4 regions of the Pseudomonas sp. GW822-FHT03F08 genome follow, and region 2 is predicted to be linked to each of the others. Evidence: predicted binding sites of a transcription regulator. Region 2 holds the regulator's gene; each other region holds the start of a gene.

Region 1 (5,817 bases), on a different contig from region 2:
GTGCAAGCATGCGGTCGCCGAGGGTGGCAGTAATGGCTTCGGAAATCTGGATCGGGCGCCCATAGAGGTTGCTCAAGGTGCCGAGGCGGCTGTGATCCTTGGAGTTGTCGCCGGGATGAATCACCGCGACCACCACAAAGCCCTTGCGGGCCAGCGATGTGGCGAGGTCGTGCAGCGCCAGTGGCGTGCCGGTGTTGCCGTGGGACAGCATCAGCATCGGAAAGCGGCCGAGGGCGACCTTGGTGTCTTCGCCGGCTTCGACCGAGTAACCCTCGAGCAGGCTCATGTGTTCGCGGTCGGTGGAGGGGTAGAACGCGATGGCGCGCATCGGTTGCAGGTCGAGCGGGTCGAGGAACGTCATCTCGTGATAACCGACGCTCCAGCGCGGGTGCTGGCCGGGGGCTGCGTGCACTGAATTCAGGCTGCCGAGCAGGCAAATCAGTAACGTTGCACAAAGACGCATCATGGGATGCCCCACCCTGTTGTTACTCAATCGAAAGATCCGTTGTGTTACGACGCCCGAAACTCCGAGGTTCGGTGATCCGGCGCGGCGTTGCACTCAGACGTTGATCATCAGACTGCATAACCCGGGCCAGATTATGTAACAGTCGGAAACAAAAAACTCCGTATCTGGCCCTTGCAGAACCAGAATACAGAGTTTTTTTGGTATTGCCTGAACGAGAGCTGTTCTTTACGAAAGCCTTACGCAGCGGCGAACAGTTGCTCGCTGATGCGGGTGTGAGCCGCGCTCATGGCGTTGTTGCGGACTTCTTCGCCGTAGGCCAGGCCTTCGGCACGGACGATTTCGATGTCGGTGATGCCGAGGAAGCCGAATACCAGTTTCAGGTAGTCTTCGTGAGCGACGCCCGAAGCCTGACCGGCGTGAATGCCGCCCGAGGTAGAGACGATCACGACTTTCTTGCCACCGCACAGGCCTTCAGGGCCGGCTTCGGTGTAGCGGAAGGTCTGGCCGGCGACGGCGATGCGGTCGATCCAGGCCTTGAGCTGGGTTGGAACGGTGAAGTTGTACATCGGCGCGGCAACGACAATGGCGTCAGCGGCGATGAATTCGGCCAGGGTGGTGGCGCTCAGCTCGGCTTCGTGCTGTTGTGCGGCGTTGCGCAGTTCAGCGGTGGTGCCGGCGGCGACCAGAGTGGTCGACGAGAAGTGGCTGATGGCGTCTGCAGCCAGGTCGCGATAGGTCACGACAGCAGCTGGCTCAGCGGCTTGCCAGGCTTTGACGACTTCGGTGCTCAGCTGACGGGAAGCGGAGTTGTCGCCCAGAATGCTCGAATCGATGTGCAGCAGTTTCATTTGGAATCTCCTGGAAAGAATCGCCGGTGGCGACGGAATGGAGACAATCCTACCTACGAAACCAATAGCTGATTAGACGGCAACAATGCGATAGTTTGTCCCACTGATAGAACAGTCGGATTTCCCCCATGCAAGACCTCAACGATCTCTACTATTTTGCCAAAGTGGTCGAGGCCGGCGGATTCGCCGCTGCCGGCCGTTTGCTGGGCATTCCCAAGTCACGGTTGTCACGGCGGATCGCCGAACTGGAAGAACGCCTCGGCGCGCGTTTGCTGCAACGCACCACCCGCCAACTGAAGCTGACAGCGGTTGGCGAGCGCTATTTGCGCCACTGCCAGGCGATGCTGCTGGAAGCGGAAATGGCCGACGAGACGGTGGCCAGCATGTCCAGCGAGCCCCGTGGGCGCCTGCGGGTTTCGAGCCCGACGGGGCTTGCCCATGAAATGCTGCCGATGGTGATCAGCAACTTCCTGGGCAAGTACCCTCAGGTGCAACTGGAAGTCACCCTGATCAATCGCCGGGTCGATCTGATCACCGAAGGCATCGACGTGGCCCTGCGCGTGCGCGAGCACGGCACCGAAGAGCCGATGCTGGTCACCCGCCGTTTGCGCCAGGCGCAAATGGTGGTCGTGGCGAGCCCTTCTTTTATAGAGGGTCTGGAAATCAATCACCCGCAGGATCTGAAAAACCTGCCGGTGCTTGGCGCACTGGAAGCCGATCGCATGGTGCATGTGCGCCTGCTCGATCAGCACGGCAAAAGTTGCGATCTTGCGCTGGAAGCCCGGCTGGGGATCGACGACTTTATCGTGCGCAAGGCCTGCGTGCTGGCCGGCCAGGGCTTCACCCTGCTGCCGATGATGTATTGCGAAGCGGAGCTGAACAACGGCACGCTGGTGCAGTTGCTGCCGGAATGGTCATTGCCCGGCGGCTGGTTGCAAGCGGTGTATCCGCACCGGCGAGGAGTGATGCCGGCGGTGCGTGCCTGGATCGATCATCTGGTTGAGTCGTTTAATGCCTGTGGAGAGCGATTGTTATGAAACAAGGAAAGTTGAGCGAAGCGGACGTCGCGGATTTTTGCCTGGCATTGCCCGGCGCTCAAGAAGACTACAAATGGGGCGGCGTGCGGGTGTTTTCGATTGCCGGCAACAAGATGTTCGCCCTGCAGGGGCTGCGCGGTGAGTCGCTGGCGTTCAAGGTCGACAAGGATCTGTTTCTCGGTCATTGCGACCGGCCGGGCATTCACCCGGCGCCGTATCTGGCACGGGCGCAGTGGATCATCATGCACCCGCCCTACCCTTTGGGCGCCGAGGAACTGCGAGGGTTGCTGCAACGTTCTCACCAGTTGGTGGTGAGCAAGCTGCCGAAGAAAACCCAGGTGGGTTTGCTGCTGTAGCCCTAACCCAGCGCCAACAGGTTCGAGCCGAGGAACAACTGATCGATCCAGAACACCTGGTGCAGCGCGACGATCACCCAGAACAGGATCTGAAACGACACTTTGCGCGTCTTGTGCCGGAATACTTGCTGGGCGATCAGTGCGCCCGGCCAGCCGCCCGCCAGTTCCACGGCGTGCAGGACGTTCTCCGGGGTGCGCCAGGCCTCAGCGCGGGCCTTGCGCTTGTCGGCCCAGTACAGGAAAAACGCCAGCACGCTGACCAGCCCATAGGCCGTCAGCGGTACCAGTGAAATTCCGCGCAGCCACATCGACAGCGAGCCGAACATTGGCAATGCGCAGACGATCAGCAACACCACCAGCTTCAACTTCAGATGCTGAATGTTGCCGCCGGACGGGCCGCGATCCGGACGGCGTGCGCGGGAATCACTCATGCCTTGGCCGCCGCCCAGTCCACCCAGCCGAACTGCCAGGTCGCCAGAATCAACAGGCCGAAAACGATCCGGTACCAGGCGAATGCCGCGTAGCTGTGGCTGGCGATGAACTTCAGCAAGCCGCGAACAGCGATCATGGCGAAAACGAACGCCGTGACAAAACCGATGGCAAACACCGGGAAGTCCGCCGGCACGAACAGCTGGCGGTACTTGTAGCCCGAGTACACGGCCGCACCGACCATGGTCGGCATCGCTAGGAAAAACGAGAACTCGGTGGCGGTCTTGCGTGACAGGCCGAACAACAGGCCGCCGATGATGGTCGAGCCGGAGCGCGAGGTGCCCGGGATCATCGCCAGGCATTGGGCAAAGCCGACCTTCAGTGCATCTTTCCAGGTGATCTCGTCCACGGTTTCGGCGTGCACTTCATGCTGCCGACGCTCAGCCCACAACATGATGATGCCGCCCACCACCAGCGCCGTCGCCACGGTGACCGGGTTGAACAGGTACTTGTGAATCAGATCGGCAAAGATCACGCCCAGCACCACGGCAGGCAGGAAGGCGATCAGCAGGTTGGCGGTAAAGCGTCGCGCACTCGGCTGAGTTGGCAAACCGATGACCACGTCGAGAATCTTGCGGCGAAACTCCCAGACCACCGCGAGAATCGCGCCGAGCTGGATGATGATGTTGAACGCCATGGCGCGTTCGCCACCGAAGTTCAGCAGGTCGGCGACAATGATCTGGTGTCCGGTACTGGAAATGGGCAAAAACTCCGTCAGCCCTTCTACAACTCCAAGAATCAGTGCCTGCAAGGCGGTCCAAAGATCCATCAATCCCCCAAAGAGCGATGCTCAGCGGCATGCCCCGATAGTATTTTTTTACGTTCACTGCGTTCAGCGTAGCTGTTTGTTGCTGTACCGATTCCGCGCGCAAAGGATCCACACGAAACGGTCAAAATTCCGTGAAATGGCAACTTGGGTTCAGGTTTTCACGCGCGGGGCCGAAATCCTATCAGACAAGCCGTAATAGCGCTGCCGCGTTCTACGACTTGGGTCGCGTATGCCCGGCCATGGAAACGTGGTTGGATGCTGGCGGTGATTTATTACAAGAAAAAGAAATCGGAGTGACAGCGTTATGAACAGCTTGCGCAGTGTGTCGATCAGCCGACGCTTGTGGCTCATCTTGATTGTGGCGGTGGTCATGCTGCTGACCCTGGGCCTGTTGATGCTCAAGCAGATCCACGATGACCTGTATCACGCCAAGGCCCAGAAAACCCAGCATGTGGTGCAGACCGCCAGCGGTTTGCTGACCTATTACCAGGGCCTGGAAGCGGCCGGAACCCTGACCCGCGACGCCGCCCAGAAGCAGGCACTGACCGCGATTCGCGGCCTGCGTTATGACCAGAACGATTACTTCTGGATCAACGACCTCACGCCCGTGATGGTCATGCACCCGACCAATCCCAAGCTTGAAGGCCAGAACCTCTCGGCGATCCGCGATCCGGACGGTTTTGCGGTGTTCAACGAAATGGTTGCCATCGCCAAATCCAAGGGCGCCGGCATGGTCGACTACCGTTGGCCGAAACCCGGTGCCAGTGAACCGGTGGCCAAGACCTCCTACGTGAAACTGTTCGAGCCATGGGGCTGGGTACTGGGTTCCGGCGTGTACGTCGACGATGTACAGGCCGAGTTTCAGGGCCAGGTGATCAAGGCTTCCGTCGTCGGCCTGGTGATCGCGCTGATCATGGGCGTGCTGGTGATCCTGATTGCCCGCAGCATCGTCCGCCCGTTGCAGGAAACCGTGAACGCCATGGCCAACATCGCCAGCGGCGAAAGCGACCTGACCCGCAGCCTCGACACCCACGGTCAGGACGAAGTCACGCAGTTGGCGCATCACTTCAATGCCTTCACCGCCAAGCTGCGCCGGGTGATCGGCGATTTGCAGGTGTCGGCCAGTGCGCTGGGCCAGTCCTCCACTGAACTGGGCAATGACGCGAGCCAGGCCCAGCAGCGCAGCCAGCAACAGTCGCAACAGATGGAACTGGTGGCGACCGCCATCAACGAAGTCACTTACGGCGTGCAGGATGTGGCGAAGAACGCCGAGCATGCCGCCAACGAAATGCGCGATGCCGAGGCGCAGGCGCAACAGGGCCAGATCAACATCGACGGCAGCCTGCAACAGATCGACAAACTGTCCGGCACCATCGATCAGGCGGTCGAGGTGATTCGTACGCTGGCGACCGAAAGCACGCAGATCGGCAGCGTTCTGGAGGTAATCCGCTCGATTGCCGAACAGACCAATCTGCTGGCGCTCAACGCGGCCATCGAAGCCGCCCGCGCCGGCGAACAGGGGCGCGGTTTTGCGGTGGTGGCCGATGAGGTCCGCCTGCTGGCGCAACGCACGCAGAAATCCACGGCGGAAATCCAGTCGATGATCGAGCGTCTGCAAAACCATTCCGAAGCCGCCGTGAAAGTGATCGGTGACAGCAGCAAGGCTTCACAACTGACCATCGAGCAGGCCGGACTGGCCGGTGCGAGCCTGAATGCCATCGGCCAGGCGCTACGCAACCTCAACGGTCTGAATGCTTCGATCGCCAGTGCGACCCTGCAACAGGCGCACGTGGTCGAGGACATCAACCAGAACGTCACCCAGGCCGCCGGCCTGTCCCACAGCACCGCAATG
Region 2 (5,817 bases):
GAACGTGGCGTCGACGCGGGTGGTGATGCTCCACGGTCAGGATGGCCACGCCGCTGCCGGTAAGGTGATCCAGGCCTTCGGTGAGGTGGTGATCGGCGGTAACTACGTGGTCGGTATCGTGGTCTTCGCGATTTTGATGATCATCAACTTCGTCGTGGTCACCAAGGGTGCCGGGCGGATTTCCGAGGTGAGCGCGCGTTTCACCCTCGACGCGATGCCCGGCAAACAAATGGCAATCGACGCCGACCTCAACGCCGGTCTGATCGACCAGAACCAGGCCAAGGCCCGCCGTTCTGAAGTTGCCCAAGAGGCAGAGTTCTACGGTTCGATGGACGGTGCCAGCAAGTTCGTTCGCGGTGACGCCATCGCCGGCCTGCTGATTCTGTTCATCAACCTCATCGGCGGCATGGCCGTCGGTATCTTCCAGCACAACATGACCTTCGCTGACGCGGGCAAGGTTTACGCCTTGCTGACCATCGGTGACGGTTTAGTGGCGCAATTGCCATCACTGTTGTTATCTACAGCGGCAGCGATCATGGTGACCCGTGCTTCCGGTTCGGAAGACATGGGCAAGCAGATCAATCGCCAGATGTTCGCCTCGCCGAAAGCGCTGGCGGTGGCGGCCGGTCTGATGGCGGTCATGGGCCTGGTGCCGGGCATGCCGCACTTCTCCTTCCTGAGCATGGCGGCCCTGGCGGCTGGTGGCGCGTACCTGTTCTGGAAAAAGCAGAACGTCGCCAAGGTGCAGGCGCTGCAAGAGGTTCAGCGTCAGCAGGAGCTGCTGCCTTCGCCGGCCCGCGCCATGGAAACCAAGGAGCTGGGCTGGGACGACGTGACGCCAATCGACATGATCGGCCTGGAAGTCGGTTATCGCCTGATTCCGCTGGTGGACCGCAACCAGGGCGGGCAATTGCTGGCGCGGATCAAGGGCGTGCGCAAGAAACTCTCGCAGGATCTGGGCTTCCTGATGCCGACCGTGCACATCCGCGACAACCTCGACCTGGCGCCGAGTGCCTATCGCCTGACCCTGATGGGCGTGATCCTGGCCGAAGCCGAGATCTACCCGGATCGCGAACTGGCGATCAACCCGGGGCAGGTCTACGGCACGCTCAACGGCATTACCGCCAAAGATCCGGCTTTCGGCCTGGAGGCGGTGTGGATCGAAGTCAGCCAGCGCGCCCAGGCACAATCGCTCGGTTACACCGTGGTGGACGCCAGCACCGTGGTCGCCACGCACTTGAACCAGATTCTGTACAAGCACTCCAGTGAGCTGATCGGCCACGAAGAAGTGCAGCAACTCATGCAATTGCTGGCCAAGAGCTCGCCAAAACTGGCGGAAGAGCTGGTGCCGGGTGTGGTGTCGCTGTCGCAACTGCTCAAGGTGCTGCAAGCACTGCTGGCCGAACACGTGCCGGTGCGCGACATCCGCAGCATTGCCGAAGCCATCGCCAACAATGCCGCCAAGAGTCAAGATACCGCCGCTTTGGTGGCCGCTGTGCGGGTCGGCGTTTCTCGCGCCATCGTCCAAAGCATTGTAGGGACTGAGTCGGAGCTGCCAGTTATCACGCTGGAGCCAAGGTTGGAACAAATATTGCTCAATAGTCTGCAGAAGGCAGGACAAGGCTCGGAAGAGGGCGTTCTGCTGGAGCCAAGCATGGCCGAGAAGCTGCAGCGTTCGCTCATCGAAGCGGCGCAGCGTCAGGAAATGCAAGGTCAGCCGGTGATCCTGTTGGTAGCAGGCCCGGTTCGCGCGATGCTCTCGCGCTTTGGCCGCCTGGCAGTCCCTGGACTGCATGTGCTGGCCTACCAGGAAATTCCGGACAACAAGCAAGTGACCATCGTTGCGACAGTAGGGCCCAACGGCTGAGGTAGTGGTTTATGCAAGTTAAGCGTTTTTTCGCCGCCGATATGCGTCAGGCCATGAAGCTGGTTCGTGATGAGCTGGGCGCTGATGCCGCCATCATTGGCAACCGCCGCATTGCCGGCGGCGTCGAGCTGACGGCGGCGCTGGATTACAAACTGTCGGCGCTGGCGCCACGGGTTCCGAACATGGAACTCGAAGACGAGCTGCGCAAGACCCAGTCGCGCATCGTCACCGCCCAGGCCGAACTGAGCATGCGTGGTGAAGCCGACGGCAACACCAATCGCCAGTTGTTCTCCGGTCTGCCATTGACCGCCGGCCTGCCGCTGACGGCTGCCGAGCCTCTGACAGAACCGACTTACGCTGCTCCGGCGCGTCCAGCTCCGGCACCTGCGCCGGCTGCCGCTGGCGTTGATCCGCGTGCGCTGGATTCGATGCGTTTCGAACTCAACAGCCTGCGCGAGCTGATGGAAGTGCAGCTCGGCACTCTGGCCTGGAATCAGCTGCAAGGCAGCCGTCCGGCTCAGGCGAACCTTTATCGTCGTCTGCAACGCATCGGCTTGTCCGGCCCGTTGTCCCGCGACCTGCTGGCGCTGACCAGCGATATCGAAGAACCTCGTCAGGCCTGGCGCATGTTGCTGGCGCACCTGGCGCGGATGATCGCCACGCCGGAAGTCGAGCCGCTGGAAGAGGGCGGGATCATTGCCATGGTCGGTCCGGCCGGCATGGGCAAGACCACCACCCTGGCCAAACTGGCCGCCCGTTACGTGCTCAAGTACGGCGCGCAGAACATTGCGCTGGTGAGCATGGACAGCTTCCGCATCGGTGCTCAGGAACAGTTGAAAACCCTGGGCCGGATCCTCAATGTGTCGGTGACCCACGTCGACCCGGGCCAGTCCCTGGTGCAGGCGCTGGATCCACTGCTGCGCAAACGCGTTGTGCTGATCGATACCGCCGGCCTGCAGGCCAGCGATCCGGCACTGCGCATGCAGCTGGAAAGCCTGGCCGGTCGTGGCATTCGGTCGAAAAATTATCTGGTACTGGCAACCACCAGCCAGAAACAGGTTCTAACCGCCGCTTATCACAGTTACAAGCGTTGCGGGCTCGCCGGGTGCATCCTGACTAAACTGGATGAGACGGCCAGCCTTGGCGAAGTGCTGAGCCTGGCGATCAGTCATGAACTGCCGGTCGCCTACCTGACCGACGGCCCACGGATTCCGGATGATCTGCATCTGCCGCGCCGTCATCAATTGGTCAGCCGCGCCGTCAGCGTGCAAATGCAGGAAGAACCCAGCGAAGAAGCCATGGCTGACATGTTCGCTGATATCTACCACAGTCCCACCAAGCAGGTTGGCTGAGGTAATGAACAGTTTTTGTACCTACATCGATGGTCTGCCATGCATTGTTCCGGTTGTGAACGCGCAGCCAGTAATGTGGCCTCCGTCTATGCAAGACAAGGTAAAGAAATAACATGGGCAGCATGCATCCCGTACAGGTGATCGCGGTGACCGGCGGCAAAGGTGGCGTCGGCAAGACTAACGTGTCAGTGAACTTGTCCCTGGCGCTGGCAGAGCTTGGCCGTCGGGTCATGCTGCTGGACGCCGACCTGGGTCTGGCGAACGTCGACGTTCTGCTGGGCCTCACGCCCAAACGTACCCTGGCCGATGTGATCGAGGGCCGCTGCGAGCTGCGCGACGTGCTGTTGCAAGGCCCCGGCGGGATCCGCATCGTGCCGGCCGCTTCCGGCACGCAGAGCATGGTTCACCTGAGCCCGGCCCAGCATGCCGGTCTGATTCAGGCGTTCAGCGACATCGGCGACAATCTCGACGTACTGGTGATCGACACCGCTGCGGGTATTGGTGACTCGGTAGTCAGTTTCGTTCGCGCAGCCCAGGAAGTGTTGCTGGTGGTCTGCGACGAGCCGACCTCGATCACCGACGCCTACGCCCTGATCAAACTGCTGAACCGCGATTACGGCATGAACCGCTTCCGCGTCCTGGCCAACATGGCCCAGAGCCCGCAGGAAGGTCGCAATCTGTTCGCCAAGTTGACCAAGGTCACGGATCGCTTCCTCGACGTCGCCCTACAATACGTCGGTGCGGTGCCTTACGACGAAAGCGTGCGCAAGGCGGTGCAGAAGCAGCGTGCGGTCTATGAAGCCTTCCCGCGTTCCAAGTGCGCACTGGCGTTCAAGGCGATCGCGCAAAAGGTCGACACCTGGCCGCTGCCCGCCAATCCGCGCGGCCACCTCGAATTTTTCGTCGAGCGCCTCGTGCAGCAAACGGCAGGACCTGTGCTATGACCGCCAGCGGTATGAATTTCTACAAGAAGTCGGCACGTGACGCGCAGTACGAGCTGATCGAGCGTTACGCGCCACTGGTCAAACGCATTGCTTACCACTTGCTGGCGCGATTGCCGGCCAGTGTGCAGGTCGAAGACCTGATCCAGGCCGGGATGATCGGCCTGCTCGAAGTCTCGACCAAATACGACGCCAGCAAAGGCGCCAGTTTCGAAACGTACGCGGGCATCCGGATCCGCGGCGCCATGCTCGATGAAGTACGCAAGGGGGACTGGGCACCGCGCTCGGTTCACCGCAACACCCGTATGGTCAGCGACGCGATTCGCTCGATTGAAGCTAAAACCGGCCGTGACGCTAAAGATCACGAGGTTGCGGCCGAACTCCAATTGAGTCTCGACGATTACTACGGGATTTTGAACGACACCCTGGGCAGCCGACTGTTCAGTTTCGACGACCTGTTGCAGGACGGCGAACACGAAGGGCTGCACGAGGATGGCGCAAGTGCTCATCTTGAGCCGTCGCGCGATCTGGAAGATGAGCGCTTCCAGGCTGCGTTGGCGGACGCGATTGCCAATTTGCCGGAGCGTGAGCGACTGGTGTTGGCGCTGTACTACGACGAAGAGCTGAACCTCAAGGAAATCGGTGAAGTCCTTGGCGTCAGTGAATCGCGGGTCAGCCAGTTACACAGCCAGTGCGCGGCCCGCTTGCGGGGGCGTTTGGGGGAGTGGCGAGCGCGCTGAAGGCAGTGTGGGGACGCTGCGAACGAGGCTGGTGCGGTGGTGAACGGCACCGGTCTTGCTCTGTTGTGCTCCAGACAGTCATCGAGTGCTTTGCCGGATTGATTGAAATGGCGCGTCCAGGTGCTGGGCGCGTTTAAGACTGCTTGGAGGTCGAATTGAACAAAGACATGAAAATCCTCATCGTTGATGACTTCTCAACGATGCGGCGGATCATCAAGAACCTGTTGCGTGACCTTGGGTTCACCAACACCGTTGAAGCCGACGATGGCACCACTGCCATTCCGGTGCTCAACAGCGGCAGCATCGACTTTCTGGTGACCGACTGGAACATGCCTGGCATGACCGGTATCGACCTGCTGCGTCACGTGCGCGCCGATGAAAAACTCAAGCACCTGCCAGTGCTGATGGTGACTGCTGAAGCCAAGCGCGAGCAGATCATCGAAGCGGCCCAGGCCGGCGTTAACGGCTACGTGGTCAAACCTTTCACGGCTCAGGCGCTGAAAGAAAAAATCGAGAAGATTTTCGAACGCATCGGCTGATGACGCGCGGGGGAGCTATGGAGCATAACGAATCTTCACAGGGCGACTTCGAGTCGACTCTGAAAAAACACGCGGTCGAACTGGTCGAAAGCCTTGAAAAAGGCAGGTTCGGCGACGCTGTGCAACTGATCCATGAGCTCAATCAGACCCGTGACCGTGGCCTGTACCAGGAAGTGGGCAAGCTCACGCGCGAACTGCACAGTGCAATCGTCAACTTCCAGATCGACCCGCATATGCCGCAGGCCGAGGAAGTGTCGCAGATCACTGATGCGACCGAGCGTCTGGGCTATGTGGTCAAGCTGACTGAAGCTGCGGCCAACCGCACCATGGACCTGGTGGAAAGCGCCACGCCGGTGGTCAATGGCCTGGCTGACGAAG
Region 3 (5,817 bases), on a different contig from region 2:
GAGCGCTCGGCGGTGTTATCCACAACCCTGGCCACCTGACCCACAGCGACACGCAAACGCTCACTGGTGGTCAACACCTCGGCGATCATCCCGCGCTGACTGTCGAGGAAACGGTTGAAGCCCCGAGCGAGGTCGCCCAGCTCGTCGGCGCGGCTGGAATCTAACCGATGGGTCAAATCTCCACCACCGCTACCGATTGCTACCAGCGCAGCTGTTACCTGACGAATCGGTCGCACCAATCCCTGAGCCAGCCAGATCACCAGCGCCAGGCAAACCAGCGCCACCGCCAGACCGATGCCGCTGCTCATCCACATCGCCCGTCGGGCTTCGGCGTAGATCTGTGACTGCGGCACTTCGGCCACCAGAGTCCAACCGAGGTCACGCAAAGGCAGGCTGAAGGCGAGGAAGTCTTCGCCGTCACGCTGGAAGCTGCTGTTGGCCGCCACTTTATGGCCCATGACCGCTTGTGCCGCGCTTGCGCCGATCTGCTCCGTAAGCGTGCGCTTGCCGCTGAATTGCGCCTCGGGATGGACCTGGATCAAACCGTCGGAACGCACGAGATAGACCTTCCCGCGTTCACCGAAGCTGAAGTTGTGGATCAGCTCGGACAGCTCTTTCATGCTCAGACCTAGCCCCGCAACGCCGACCACTTTGCCGGCCTGCTCGACCTTCAGGTCGATGAACAGCGCCAACTCTCCGGTGGCCCCGTCGTTGTCGATGTTCAGGGTTCGGGGCTGATTGCTGTCCAGGAATGAGTAGAACCACGCATCGGCCGGTTTGGCGCGGCTGAGGGTGCGATCCAAGCCTTTTTCGGTGATGTAGTGATTGGATTCGGTGCCGATGATCAGCGCGGTAAACGCCTTGTGTTCGGCGCGGATGCCTTCCAGATATTGCGCGAAGCCTGCCGTTTTGGCGGAGTCTTCACCTGTGGCCAGCCAGTCGCGGACCATGGTGTTGCTGGCGATGTCTTTGGCGGCGGTGAGGGGTTGAACGAGGATTCGCTCGATGTCGTTGCGCGTCGCTTCGATGCTCGACGGCAACGCCTGCTCGACCAGATAGCTCTGGGCGAGGCGGTTGACCACCAGGGTATAAATGCCAACCACGATCAGGATGCTGACCAGCAGGGCGGTGCCCATGCCGAGGATCAACTGCCATTGAATACTGCGACGCCAGAACTGCATGGAGCACCCCCAAAGAATAAGAGGCTGAAACACTGCAACAGCCGTGCCGATTGTATACAACGCAATCGACAATCTTACTCTTTGGTTGTGCGCAACCCATCAACCCTGATTGATGGTCTTGGCGATGGTCTCGACCGTGGCGCTGACTTGCTCTTGGTAACGCTCGAGTTCCTGCTGGTGCTGCTTCTTCATTTCAATCTGCTGCGAGCACAGATTCATCGCCGCCAGCACCAGCAGGCGGTCGCCGATCAGCGTCGGGTATTTGCGTTTGGTGTCGGCCAGTGCGGCCTTGAGCATCAATGCGGCGTCCAGCAGGGTCTGTTCTTCCCCGGCCGGTGCCTTGATCGAATAGTCCTCCCCCATGATGGAGACGACTTTTACCCCTGCTGTGCCGTGGTTCATGCGCTGACAGGACCTGCGTTGACGCGATCAACCAGGGCCTGGATGCGTGCGGCGGTGGCGCCGTGCTTTTCTTCCTGTTCCATCAGGCTCAGTTGCAGGCTTTCGTTTTCATCCTTGGCCTGGGCCAGTTCCGTGGACAGGGTCTGGTTGGTTTCCGAGAGGGTCTGGTTCTGTTGCACCAGGTCGCTGACGAGCTGTTCCAATTGGCTGAGGGATGCTTCCAACATTTTGATCTTCCAGGGCATTTTCAAAGGGCGCGTACGATAAAGAAAAGTCGTCGTGGATGCCAGGGTTAAACCGGCGCAAGGCCTTGATTTTCCTGGTGGCCGACCGTTCCTGCGAGTGTTAGAGACTGTGATCTGCCGATCTGGTTCCTGCACTTCGTCGCCCGGCCTTCAGTGCGACAAATACGCGCATCGGCTCAAGACTTTAGTCGTATGACCGATAAGTCATCCAACAGCAGTCTCAGCCCGCATGGATGCGGCCCTTCCTGGTATACGCCCCATGTCCCTTCGCAATATGAATATCGCCCCCCGGGCGTTCACCGGTTTCGCCCTGATCGGCGGCCTGATGCTCATTCTCGGTGTGTTCGCCCTGAACCAGATGAGCAAGATCCGCGGCGCCGCCGAAAACATCACCACCACCAGCGTGCCGAGCATCAAGAACCTCGACGAGTTCACTCAGCTGACCCTGCGTCTGCGGGTGCTGTCGTACCGTTTGCTGGTGAACCGCGAGCCGGACATCCAGCAGAAAACCATCGAACTGCTGGAGATGCGCAACCAGCAGATCCGCAAGGCCCAGACCGATTACGAGCCGTTGATCGGCAGCCCGGCCGAACGTGCGGCCTATGACCAATACGTGCAGTTGCTGGGTCAATACCGCCAGATCGAAGACCGGATGAAAACCCTGTCGCGCAACAATCAGGTGGATGAGCTGCGCAACCTGCTGAACACCCAGTTGCTCGACAACTCCGAAGCGATGAACTCGGTGCTCAACCGTCTGATGCAAATCAACGGTGAGCAGATCAGCACCACCAACCAGCAAGCCGCCGAGCAGTTTTCTTCGGCTTTCAGTCTGGTGGTGACGCTGCTGGTGATCGCGACCGGCCTGACCTTCCTCTTCGCCTGGCTGCTGACCCTGAGCATCACCAAGCCGATTTCCAAAGCGCTGGATGCGGCGGAAACCATCGCCGAAGGCAACCTGACCCAGCCGATCCACGTTGACGGCACCGACGAAGCCGGTCGCCTGCTGGCCGCCATGGCCAAGATGCAATCGAAGCTGCGCGACACCCTGCAGCGGATTTCCGGCTCGGCCACCCAACTGGCCTCCGCCGCCGAAGAGCTGAACAGCGTCACCGACGAAAGCGCCCGTGGCCTGACCCAGCAAAACAACGAAATCGAACAGGCTGCCACCGCAGTCAACGAGATGACCAGTGCGGTTGAAGAAGTCGCACGCAACGCCGTCAGCACCTCGGAAGCCTCGAAGAACGCCACCACCTCCGCCGGCGACGGCCGCGATCTGGTGCAGGAAACCGTCAGCGCCATCGAGCGCATGAGCGCCGACGTGCAGAGCACCGCGACCCTGATCGGTGATCTGGCCAACGAATCCCGTGACATCGGCAAGGTGCTGGACGTGATCCGCGGCCTGGCTGACCAGACCAACCTGCTGGCACTGAACGCTGCCATTGAAGCGGCCCGCGCCGGAGAAGCCGGTCGCGGTTTTGCCGTGGTGGCCGACGAAGTCCGTGCCCTGGCGCACCGCACCCAGCAGTCGACCAGCGAAATCGAGCGCATGATCGGCAGCATCCAGAGCGGCACCGAGCACGCCGTGGATTCGATGCGCAACAGCACCGAGCGCGCCGAATCGACCCTGAACATCGCCCGTGGCGCGGGTATGTCGCTGGACACCATCAACACGGCCATCGTCGAAATCAACGAGCGCAACCTGGTAATCGCCAGCGCTGCCGAAGAACAGGCGCAAGTAGCGCGGGAAGTGGATCGCAATCTGGTGAACATTCGCGATCTGTCGGTGCAATCGGCGACCGGCGCGAATCAGACCAGTGCGGCGAGCAACGAGCTGTCGCGTTTGGCGCTGGATCTGAACAATATGGTTGGGCGGTTCAGCCTGTAACCTTCCGCATGACTGATCGTTCCCACGCCCGTGGGAACGATCTTGCACTCCGCGCAAAAAGCTTTTTGACAGCATCACATTTCAACAGGTTAGAATCGCTGGCACGCAGACTGCATGGTCAGTTTGTGCCCGTCTTTCCGCTTCTGGAGTACTGCCTTTGAATGCGACGACCATCAACAGCCTGTTCTTGATCGGCGCGTTGCTGGTAGGTGCGAGCATTCTTGTCAGTTCCCTTTCGTCGCGTCTCGGCATCCCGATTCTGGTGATTATCCTCGCAGTCGGCATGACTGCCGGGGTCGATGGCGGCGGCATCATTTTCGATAACTACCCGACGGCCTATCTGGTCGGCAACCTCGCTCTGGCGGTGATCCTCCTCGACGGCGGTTTGCGCACCCGAGTGTCCAGTTTCCGCGTGGCCTTGTGGCCGGCCTTGTCGCTGGCCACCGTCGGCGTCCTTATAACAACCGGTCTCACCGGCATGGCCGCTGCGTGGCTGTTCGACCTGAACCTGATTCAAGGCCTGTTGATTGGCGCCATCGTCGGCTCGACGGACGCCGCAGCGGTGTTCTCGCTGCTCGGCGGCAAGGGCCTGAACGAACGGGTGACCGCCAGCCTGGAAATCGAGTCCGGCAGCAACGACCCGATGGCGGTGTTCCTCACCGTGACCCTGATCGACATGCTCGCCAGCGGCCAGACCGGCCTGCACTGGAGCCTGTTGACCCACCTGATCCGCGAGTTCGGCATCGGTGGCGTGATCGGCCTCGGCGGCGGCTGGCTGATGCTGCAACTGGTCAACCGGATCAACCTCGCCACCGGCCTCTATCCGATCCTGGTAATCGCCGGTGGTCTGGTGGTGTTCGCCCTGACCAACGCCCTGCACGGCAGCGGCTTCCTTGCCGTTTACCTGTGCGGCCTGGTGATCGGCAACCGTCCGGTGCGCAGCCGCCACGGCATCCTGCACATGCTCGACGGCATGGCGTGGCTGGCGCAGATCGGCATGTTCCTGGTGCTGGGCTTGCTGGTTACTCCGCACGACTTGCTGCCGATCGCCCTGCCTGCTCTGGGCCTGGCGCTGTGGATGATTCTGTTCGCACGGCCGCTGTCGGTGGTGGTCGGGTTGCTGCCGTTCAAGGCTTTCCATGGTCGCGAAAAGGCGTTCATTTCCTGGGTCGGCCTGCGCGGCGCGGTACCGATCATTCTGGCGGTGTTCCCGCTGATGGCCGGGCTGCCGAATGCGCAGCTGTATTTCAACCTCGCGTTCTTCATCGTACTGGTGTCGCTGCTGGTGCAGGGCACGAGCCTGCCGTGGGTGGCCAGACTGCTCAAGGTGACGGTGCCGCCGGAGCCTGCGCCGATCTCCCGTTCGGCCCTGGAAGTGCACATCACCAGCGAGTGGGAGCTGTTCGTTTACAAGCTCGGCGCGGAGAAATGGTGCATCGGTTCGCCCCTGCGCGAGCTGAAAATGCCCGAAGGCACCCGCATCGCCGCCCTGTTTCGCGGCCAGCAACTGCTCCATCCGTCGGGTAGTACGGTGCTGGAAGTCGATGATTTGCTGTGCGTTATCGGCCATGAACACAACTTGCCGGCCCTCGGAAAACTGTTCAGCCAGGCACCGCAACGGGGCCTCGATCTGCGTTTCTTCGGCGACTTCGTACTCGAAGGAGACGCCCAGCTCAAAGCGGTTGCGGCCCTGTACGGCCTGCCGGCCGAAGGCATCGATCCGGACATGACCCTGGGCCACTTCATTGCCCAGAAAGTCGGCGGTGCACCGATCGTGGGCGACCAGGTGGAATGGAACAACACCCACTGGACGGTTGCGGTCATGGACGGGAACAAGATCGCCAAAGTGGGCGTCAGATTCCCCGAAGGAAGTCGCCCGGGCCCCGGGCTCTTCCTCTAAACTGCCTCCACTCTCACTTGCTTGACCGGTCTCTATGCCTACCCTGCGCTCCTTTTTCCTCGCGGCCCTGCTGGGCCTGAGTCTTACTGTCGGCCCGCTGCACGCCGCAGAACCGCCATCCAGCGACGCCGTGCAGGCCAACCTGGACAAGCTCACCGACAGCAAACTGCCCGAGGCCGACAAAAAGGCCCTGCAAACGCTCCT
Region 4 (5,817 bases), on a different contig from region 2:
GGCGCAATGTCCTTGCCGATGGCCGTGGTGTCGGAGGTGCCGATCAGCAACAGGGTCGGCATCTTCAGGTCCTTGAACTCGTAGTAGACCGGCTGGGTGAAGATCATGTCGTAGATCAGCGCGGAGTTCCATGCGACCTGAGTCTTGCCCGGCCCATTGCTCAGGCCCGCGAGCATGTCTACCCAACGGTCGAATTCGGGTTTCCAGCGACCGCCGTAATAGGTGCTGCGCTCGTAGTCGCGAATGCCTTGGGCGGTGACTTTCAGTTCGCGCTGATACCACTGGTCAACGCTGCGATACGGTACGCCAAGGGCTTTCCAGTCTTCGAGACCGATCGGGTTGACCAGCGCCAATTGCTCGACCTGATCCGGGTATTGCAGGGCGTAGCGGGTGGCCAGCATGCCGCCGGTGGAGTGGCCGAGCAGGGTGGCTTTCTGAATGCCCAGCGCCTTGAGCAATTGCTGGGTGTTGGCCGCCAGTTGCTGGAAGGTGTACTGGTAGTGATCGGGTTTGCTGGAGGTGCAGAAGCCGATCTGATCTGGCGCAACCACCCGGTAACCGGCCTCGCTCAGGGCCTGGATCGAACTGTCCCAGGTGGCGCCGCAAAAATTCTTGCCGTGCATCAGCACCACGGTGCGCCCGTTGGCCTTGCCGTGGGCGGCGACGTCCATGTAACCCATCTGCAATGATTTGCCCTGGGACTGAAAGGCAAAATGCTTGAGGGTGTAGGGATAGTCGAAACCTTGCAGTTCCGGGCCGTATTGCGGGCCTTCGGCGTGAGCCAGCAGGGGCAGGGCAGCGGTCAGCAACAGGCCGGGCAGCCAGCGGGTCAGCGACACAGACATGGGACAACTCCACAGGAAATCGGCCGATGCTGGAACGGCCGGATTAGGGCGACGTTAAACACAGGCAATGCCCGCGCCTGATCGTTCAACCGAGCCAATCCAGGGTGAGCATCGCCAGCACCGCATAACGGGCGCCTTTGGCCAGGGTGACGATCAACAGGAATCGCCCGAGCGGTTCACGCATGACCCCGGCGATCAGCGTCAGGGGATCACCGATGACCGGCAGCCAACTGAGCAGCAGCGACCAGTGACCATAACGCTGATAGTGAACGCGGGCGCGGTCCATGTGCTTCGGGCTGACCGGAAACCAGCGCCGACCCTGAAACCGCTCCAGTCCTCGCCCCAGCCACCAGTTGACCAGCGAACCGAGGACATTGCCCAGCGTCGCCACCGCCAGCAGCCCCCACAGCCAATAGCGATCGCTGACCAGCAGCCCGACCAGCACCGCTTCCGATTGCAGCGGCAGCAGTGTGGCCGCGCCAAACGCGGCGAAGAACAGCCCGATGTAACCCGCCGTCATCAATGGGCCGGGTAATCCGCCACCACCACATCAGCCCCATCCTTTTTCAGGCCGATGACTTGATAGGCATCGCTCATGCCGTCCATTTCCATGCCCGGCGAGCCCATCGGCATCCCCGGTGCCGCCACGCCAAGCAGATCGTCACGCTTGCTCAGCGCCAGCACTTGTTCGGCGGGGACGTGACCTTCGACGAATTTGCCGTTGATGATTGCGGTGTGGCAGGACGCCAGACGCGGTGGTACGCCGTGTTGTTGCTTGAAGCTGCTCATGTCGGCTTCAACGTGATCCTCGACCTTGAAACCGTTGGCTTCCAGATGGCTGATCCACTTTTTGCAGCAGCCGCAGTTGGCGTCGCGGTGGACTTCGATCGGGATGAGGTCGGCGGCTTGCGCCAGGGAGGAGATGAATAGCGCGCTCAGGGCGGCCAGACGCAGGTGGTTTCGCATGGAGGGCTCTCGGCTCGGGGTAAAAAAACGCATTTTGACCGGGATTTTCCGCCCGGCATCAACGGAGTGTTTCCAAGTAATACAAGGCGGGTTGCCAGCATGATCGTAGATCAAGGCTGACAGCCCGCTGAGCGAGAGATGACAGATCTGTCAGGAAGCCAAAGGATCAGCGCACCTTGAACCGGCCCATGATCGCGCCGACCCGGCTGTTGGCTTCCAGCAACTGTCGGGTGTTGAGCTCGCTGGCCTGACCGCTTTGCACCAGTTCATCGACCATGTGACGGATCTGCACCATGCTGCGGTTGATCTCTTCGGTGACGGCGCTTTGCTGTTCGGCGGCGGTGGCGATCTGCGTGCTGAGGCTGTTGATGTGGCTGACCGAGCCGGCCATCTCGTCAAGGCCGCTGTTGACTCGCGCCGTGGCGTCGGCGGCCGACTGGCAACTGGCCTGGGTGTTTTCCATGGCGCTGACCGACGAACTCACGCCCTGGGTCAGGCGGGTCAACATTTCGTTGATTTCCGAAGTGCTGGCCTGGGTGCGAGCGGCGAGGGCGCGCACTTCGTCGGCCACCACCGCGAAGCCGCGTCCCTGCTCACCGGCGCGGGCGGCTTCGATGGCGGCGTTCAGCGCCAGCAGGTTGGTCTGGCCGGCAATGGCGCCAATCACCCCGAGAATCTCGGTGATGCGCTGCGCGTCCTGTTGCATGCTTTCGACCTTGTGCGTGGCGCTGGCCACTTCGTCGATCAGCGCGACCACGCTGCTCGACGCTTCGCCGACCACCACCCGCGAACGGTCGGCGTTTTCGTTGGCGCGCTGGGTGAAGGCGGCGGTTTCGGCGGCATTCTGCGCGACGCTTTCAGCGGTCGAACTCATCTCGTTGATCGCGGTGACGGTCTGGTCGGTTTCCGAAGCGTGGCGCAGCAGAATCTGACTGGTGTGCGCCGACGTACGTTGCAGGTTGTCGAGGCTCGAAGCCATGGCGCCGGTGGCCTGGGTGACTTCGCCGATCATGTTCTGCAGGTAGGCAATGAAGGTGTTGACCGAGTGACCGATCGCGCCGAGTTCGTCTTCGGCGCGGATGGTGATGCGGCGTGTCAGGTCGGCATCGCCGCTGGACAGCAGATCGATGTTGGCTTTCAGGGCCTTCATGCGCTGGATCAATTGGCGGATCGCATAGACCTGCCACAGCACCAGCAGGATCACCAGCGGGATCTGCAACAGGCTCAGGGTGCTGAGCACGTCATCGCGCTGGGCGGTGATCAATTTGGTCGGCAGGGCGGTGGCGAGGAACCAAGGCGTGCCTTCGATCGGGCGCATGAAGAAAGTGCTGGCTTCACCGTTGTTGTCGAACTCGACGCGCTGGGCCTGATCACGCTGTTGCAGGCCTGCTTTTACCTGGCTGGCAAACGGTGAACTGCCGGCCAGCTCGCTGATGTTTTTCAGCACGATCGGGCCATTGATGCGCGAACTGTTGCTGATGATCTTGCCGTCGGCCTCGACGATCAGCATTTCGGCGCTGAGGTCTTTTTCCTTGCGCGCCACCAGGTCGTTGAAGAAGCCCAGCGTCACGTCGATGGTCGATACACCCCAGGTCGTGCCGTTCTTCTGGATGGCCATGGCGCAGTTGGTGCGTGGTTCGGCGCTGGCATCGTCTTTATAGGCGGCGGCCCAGGCGCATTGGCCGCGCGGGGTCTGCAGGCCGCCCTTGTACCAGCTCTGGTCGTAATAGTTGGGCGCTGCGTCGCTGTTCCAGAAGGTGTTCACGGCGAGTTTGCCGGAGCTGTCGCGATGCCAGAAGGTGCTGAACTTGTTGCGTCCCGCCTCACGCTGACCGGGTAGTGGCCAGATACCACCGCCAAATACTTTCAATTCACCGTACTGGTCCACCAGCCCCGGCAGCACCGTATCGATGGCGGCACTGTCGAGCAGCGGGATGGTCTGGGTGATGCTGCGTTGCTGCGATTGAACCTTGTTCAGTTCGCCCTGGATCTGCTCGGCGACCTCGGCAATGCGGTTGAGCACGACCTGTTCTTCGGTATGACGCAGTTTCGGCGCGACCAACTGGCTGATGCCCACCACGGTCAGGACCGACAGCAACAGGATAAATAGAACCAGAAACAGCGTGTAGCGAGCCTGAATGGTACGGAATGCGGGCATGGAGACCGGTCCTTGAGCAGCGTTTCTTATTAGGGGCGAGGAGTAAAACAGTAGGGGTATCCCTTACGTATCGTCGCGGCGCGAGGAAGCTTTAGGTACTCACGTGCTAAAAAGTTTTGAAACGCTGACCGGCAAGTAACAGATCCGACACATGCAAACTAACCAGCCCGTTCGTTAGAGTAAAAAGCCGATTTTCGCCGGACTGGCCAAGCGGCTCTGGCTCAATATCTGCGGGGCTTGCAGTGCTTTGTATCGAGAATGTACAAAATTTGTAAAAAAGTGAAAAACAGATTGGTGACATCAGTTTGCCGGCCGATACTCCGGGCAACTCAAGACGTTCCACAAGGATATTTTCATGTTCTTTTCGCAAGGAGCACGCTCATGACCGTTGGTTATACCGGCGCGTGGCAGCCCAAGGCAGGTTTGCTGGTTCGAGATGCAGGGAGCTCGGGCAAACCGGTTTCTCAAAGCGTGAAGGTCAAGCAGATGCTGGCCCTGGTCGGCAACGACCCCACCGTTCTCAACACGGCGGAAATGGACAAGCAGCGTTTGCACAAGAACATCAAGGGGTTCGATCCGGAAAACGTCACTCCCAAGCAATTGGGCAAACTGACTGACTTCCTGCGCAGCCGGGGCCTTATTTCCGAAGTGACCTCGATGACGCTGCTCAATGCCGGTGACAAGTTCGATCGGTTCGGCATTCAGAAAGACCCGGATGCCAAGTTCAATGCGCTGGAATATTTCGCCACGCAACTGGACACCATCAACAACAACAGCCTCAAGGGCAACAAGTACGCCAATACGTTGATCCCGGAGTACAAGAAAGCCATTTATGTGCTGCAGAGCCTGAAAACCTACGGACAGGGCGGTGAACGTCCGCCTCCGACCGACAAAGGCGTCAGCGCCAAGGCTTGATCGCGTAAAACCAGGCCCTCCGATGCGCAGGGCCTGGGCATTCTTGCGTTACACGGAGGATGATGGCTTGGCAATGAGCGATTGCAGGTCGTCATGCAGCCGCTGCATCTGCGGGCAAATCAGCGTCAACGCCGGTGGCCTGGCGCCACGATGAAACAACGCCAGCCAGCCAGCTCCTCTCTCATCCGGCACCAGCCCGGTGAACACGAATCCCGCCGTCGTCAGCAAGTGAAAAGCGCTTGCGAATTCCTTTGCCAGCCTGAGCCTGACTGAAATAAGCCAATGCGCCGGCAGATCCTGCAACTGCTTGAGCAAGCCGCCATCGAGCTCTTTGAAAATGCCTTCATACCGGTTCAATTGTTGTTCCAGCTGCACCGGTTCGCCCACCCAGGGCGCGGCCTTGTCCTGTGTTCCGAACACGCTGCACATCTGCCTCATGAAATCCCGGCAGCTTTCGGGCCACGCCTGGGTCGGGAGCGGACGTCGGTTATCGTCGACAGGCGTGTAACCGATGACCAGCGATTCCCGCGCCGAGGCATTAAATGGAGACGGGACATGGTCGGGCAGCCATCCGACACTCTGAAAGCCGAGACTGGCTGCCATGCGCTGTGTGTAGGGATGGCCGGTGACCTGTTTGATCGTCACGCCCCGGTATCCCAGGGCTTGCGCATGAATCAACAGCTGCCGTCCCAGGCGGGTGGCAATGTTCTGACCTCGGGTTTCGGGGGCAACCACGCTCAATGCCAGCTCGGCGATGTGCGATCCCTTGGCACGAATCAAGGTCGCGTGTCCCAGCATTTGATCTTCGGCGACGGCGACCAGAGAGTGCCAGCGACCCAGCGTATGGTTGCGATCGATCATGCAGGGCAGATAGACGTGAGGCTGGGCGTAAAGATCGCCGTAGGTTTTTCGGAACAGGTTGCTCACGGCCAC

Evidence for each region. Region 2 encodes FliA, which starts transcription of late flagellar genes. Its sites were predicted from a motif close to CTAAAGTTTNNNNNNNNNNNGCCGNTAA; they were not measured.
Region 1: a site for FliA is predicted at 4,115-4,142, ahead of AC1RME_RS05415 (methyl-accepting chemotaxis protein). Genes of this name have one in related genera too.
Region 3: a site for FliA is predicted at 2,004-2,031, ahead of AC1RME_RS11765 (methyl-accepting chemotaxis protein). Genes of this name have one in related genera too.
Region 4: a site for FliA is predicted at 4,037-4,064, ahead of AC1RME_RS05175 (methyl-accepting chemotaxis protein). Genes of this name have one in related genera too.

The regions. Positions count from the first base shown of each region.
Region 1 is NZ_JBXANC010000002.1:343,445-349,261, reverse strand. It holds gene AC1RME_RS05445 (alpha/beta hydrolase family protein) at 1-466, opposite strand, end outside; gene AC1RME_RS05440 (FMN-dependent NADH-azoreductase) at 703-1,314, opposite strand; gene AC1RME_RS05435 (LysR substrate-binding domain-containing protein) at 1,443-2,351, shown strand; gene AC1RME_RS05430 (MmcQ/YjbR family DNA-binding protein) at 2,348-2,707, shown strand; gene AC1RME_RS05425 (DUF1294 domain-containing protein) at 2,710-3,138, opposite strand; gene AC1RME_RS05420 (undecaprenyl-diphosphate phosphatase) at 3,135-3,965, opposite strand; gene AC1RME_RS05415 (methyl-accepting chemotaxis protein) at 4,270-5,817, shown strand, end outside.
Region 2 is NZ_JBXANC010000013.1:124,442-130,258, forward strand. It holds gene flhA (flagellar biosynthesis protein FlhA) at 1-1,867, shown strand, start outside; gene flhF (flagellar biosynthesis GTPase FlhF) at 1,879-3,219, shown strand; gene fleN (flagellar synthesis regulator FleN) at 3,333-4,163, shown strand; gene fliA (RNA polymerase sigma factor FliA) at 4,160-4,900, shown strand; gene AC1RME_RS27165 (chemotaxis response regulator CheY) at 5,068-5,439, shown strand; gene AC1RME_RS27170 (protein phosphatase CheZ) at 5,457-5,817, shown strand, end outside.
Region 3 is NZ_JBXANC010000004.1:285,917-291,733, forward strand. It holds gene AC1RME_RS11750 (methyl-accepting chemotaxis protein) at 1-1,181, opposite strand, end outside; gene AC1RME_RS11755 (cell division protein ZapA) at 1,281-1,583, opposite strand; gene AC1RME_RS11760 (hypothetical protein) at 1,580-1,810, opposite strand; gene AC1RME_RS11765 (methyl-accepting chemotaxis protein) at 2,088-3,713, shown strand; gene AC1RME_RS11770 (potassium/proton antiporter) at 3,871-5,613, shown strand; gene mscK (mechanosensitive channel MscK) at 5,648-5,817, shown strand, end outside.
Region 4 is NZ_JBXANC010000002.1:287,843-293,659, forward strand. It holds gene AC1RME_RS05160 (alpha/beta fold hydrolase) at 1-845, opposite strand, end outside; gene AC1RME_RS05165 (YqaA family protein) at 931-1,365, opposite strand; gene AC1RME_RS05170 (DUF411 domain-containing protein) at 1,365-1,811, opposite strand; gene AC1RME_RS05175 (methyl-accepting chemotaxis protein) at 1,978-3,969, opposite strand; gene AC1RME_RS05180 (hypothetical protein) at 4,351-4,884, shown strand; gene AC1RME_RS05185 (GNAT family N-acetyltransferase) at 4,933-5,817, opposite strand, start outside.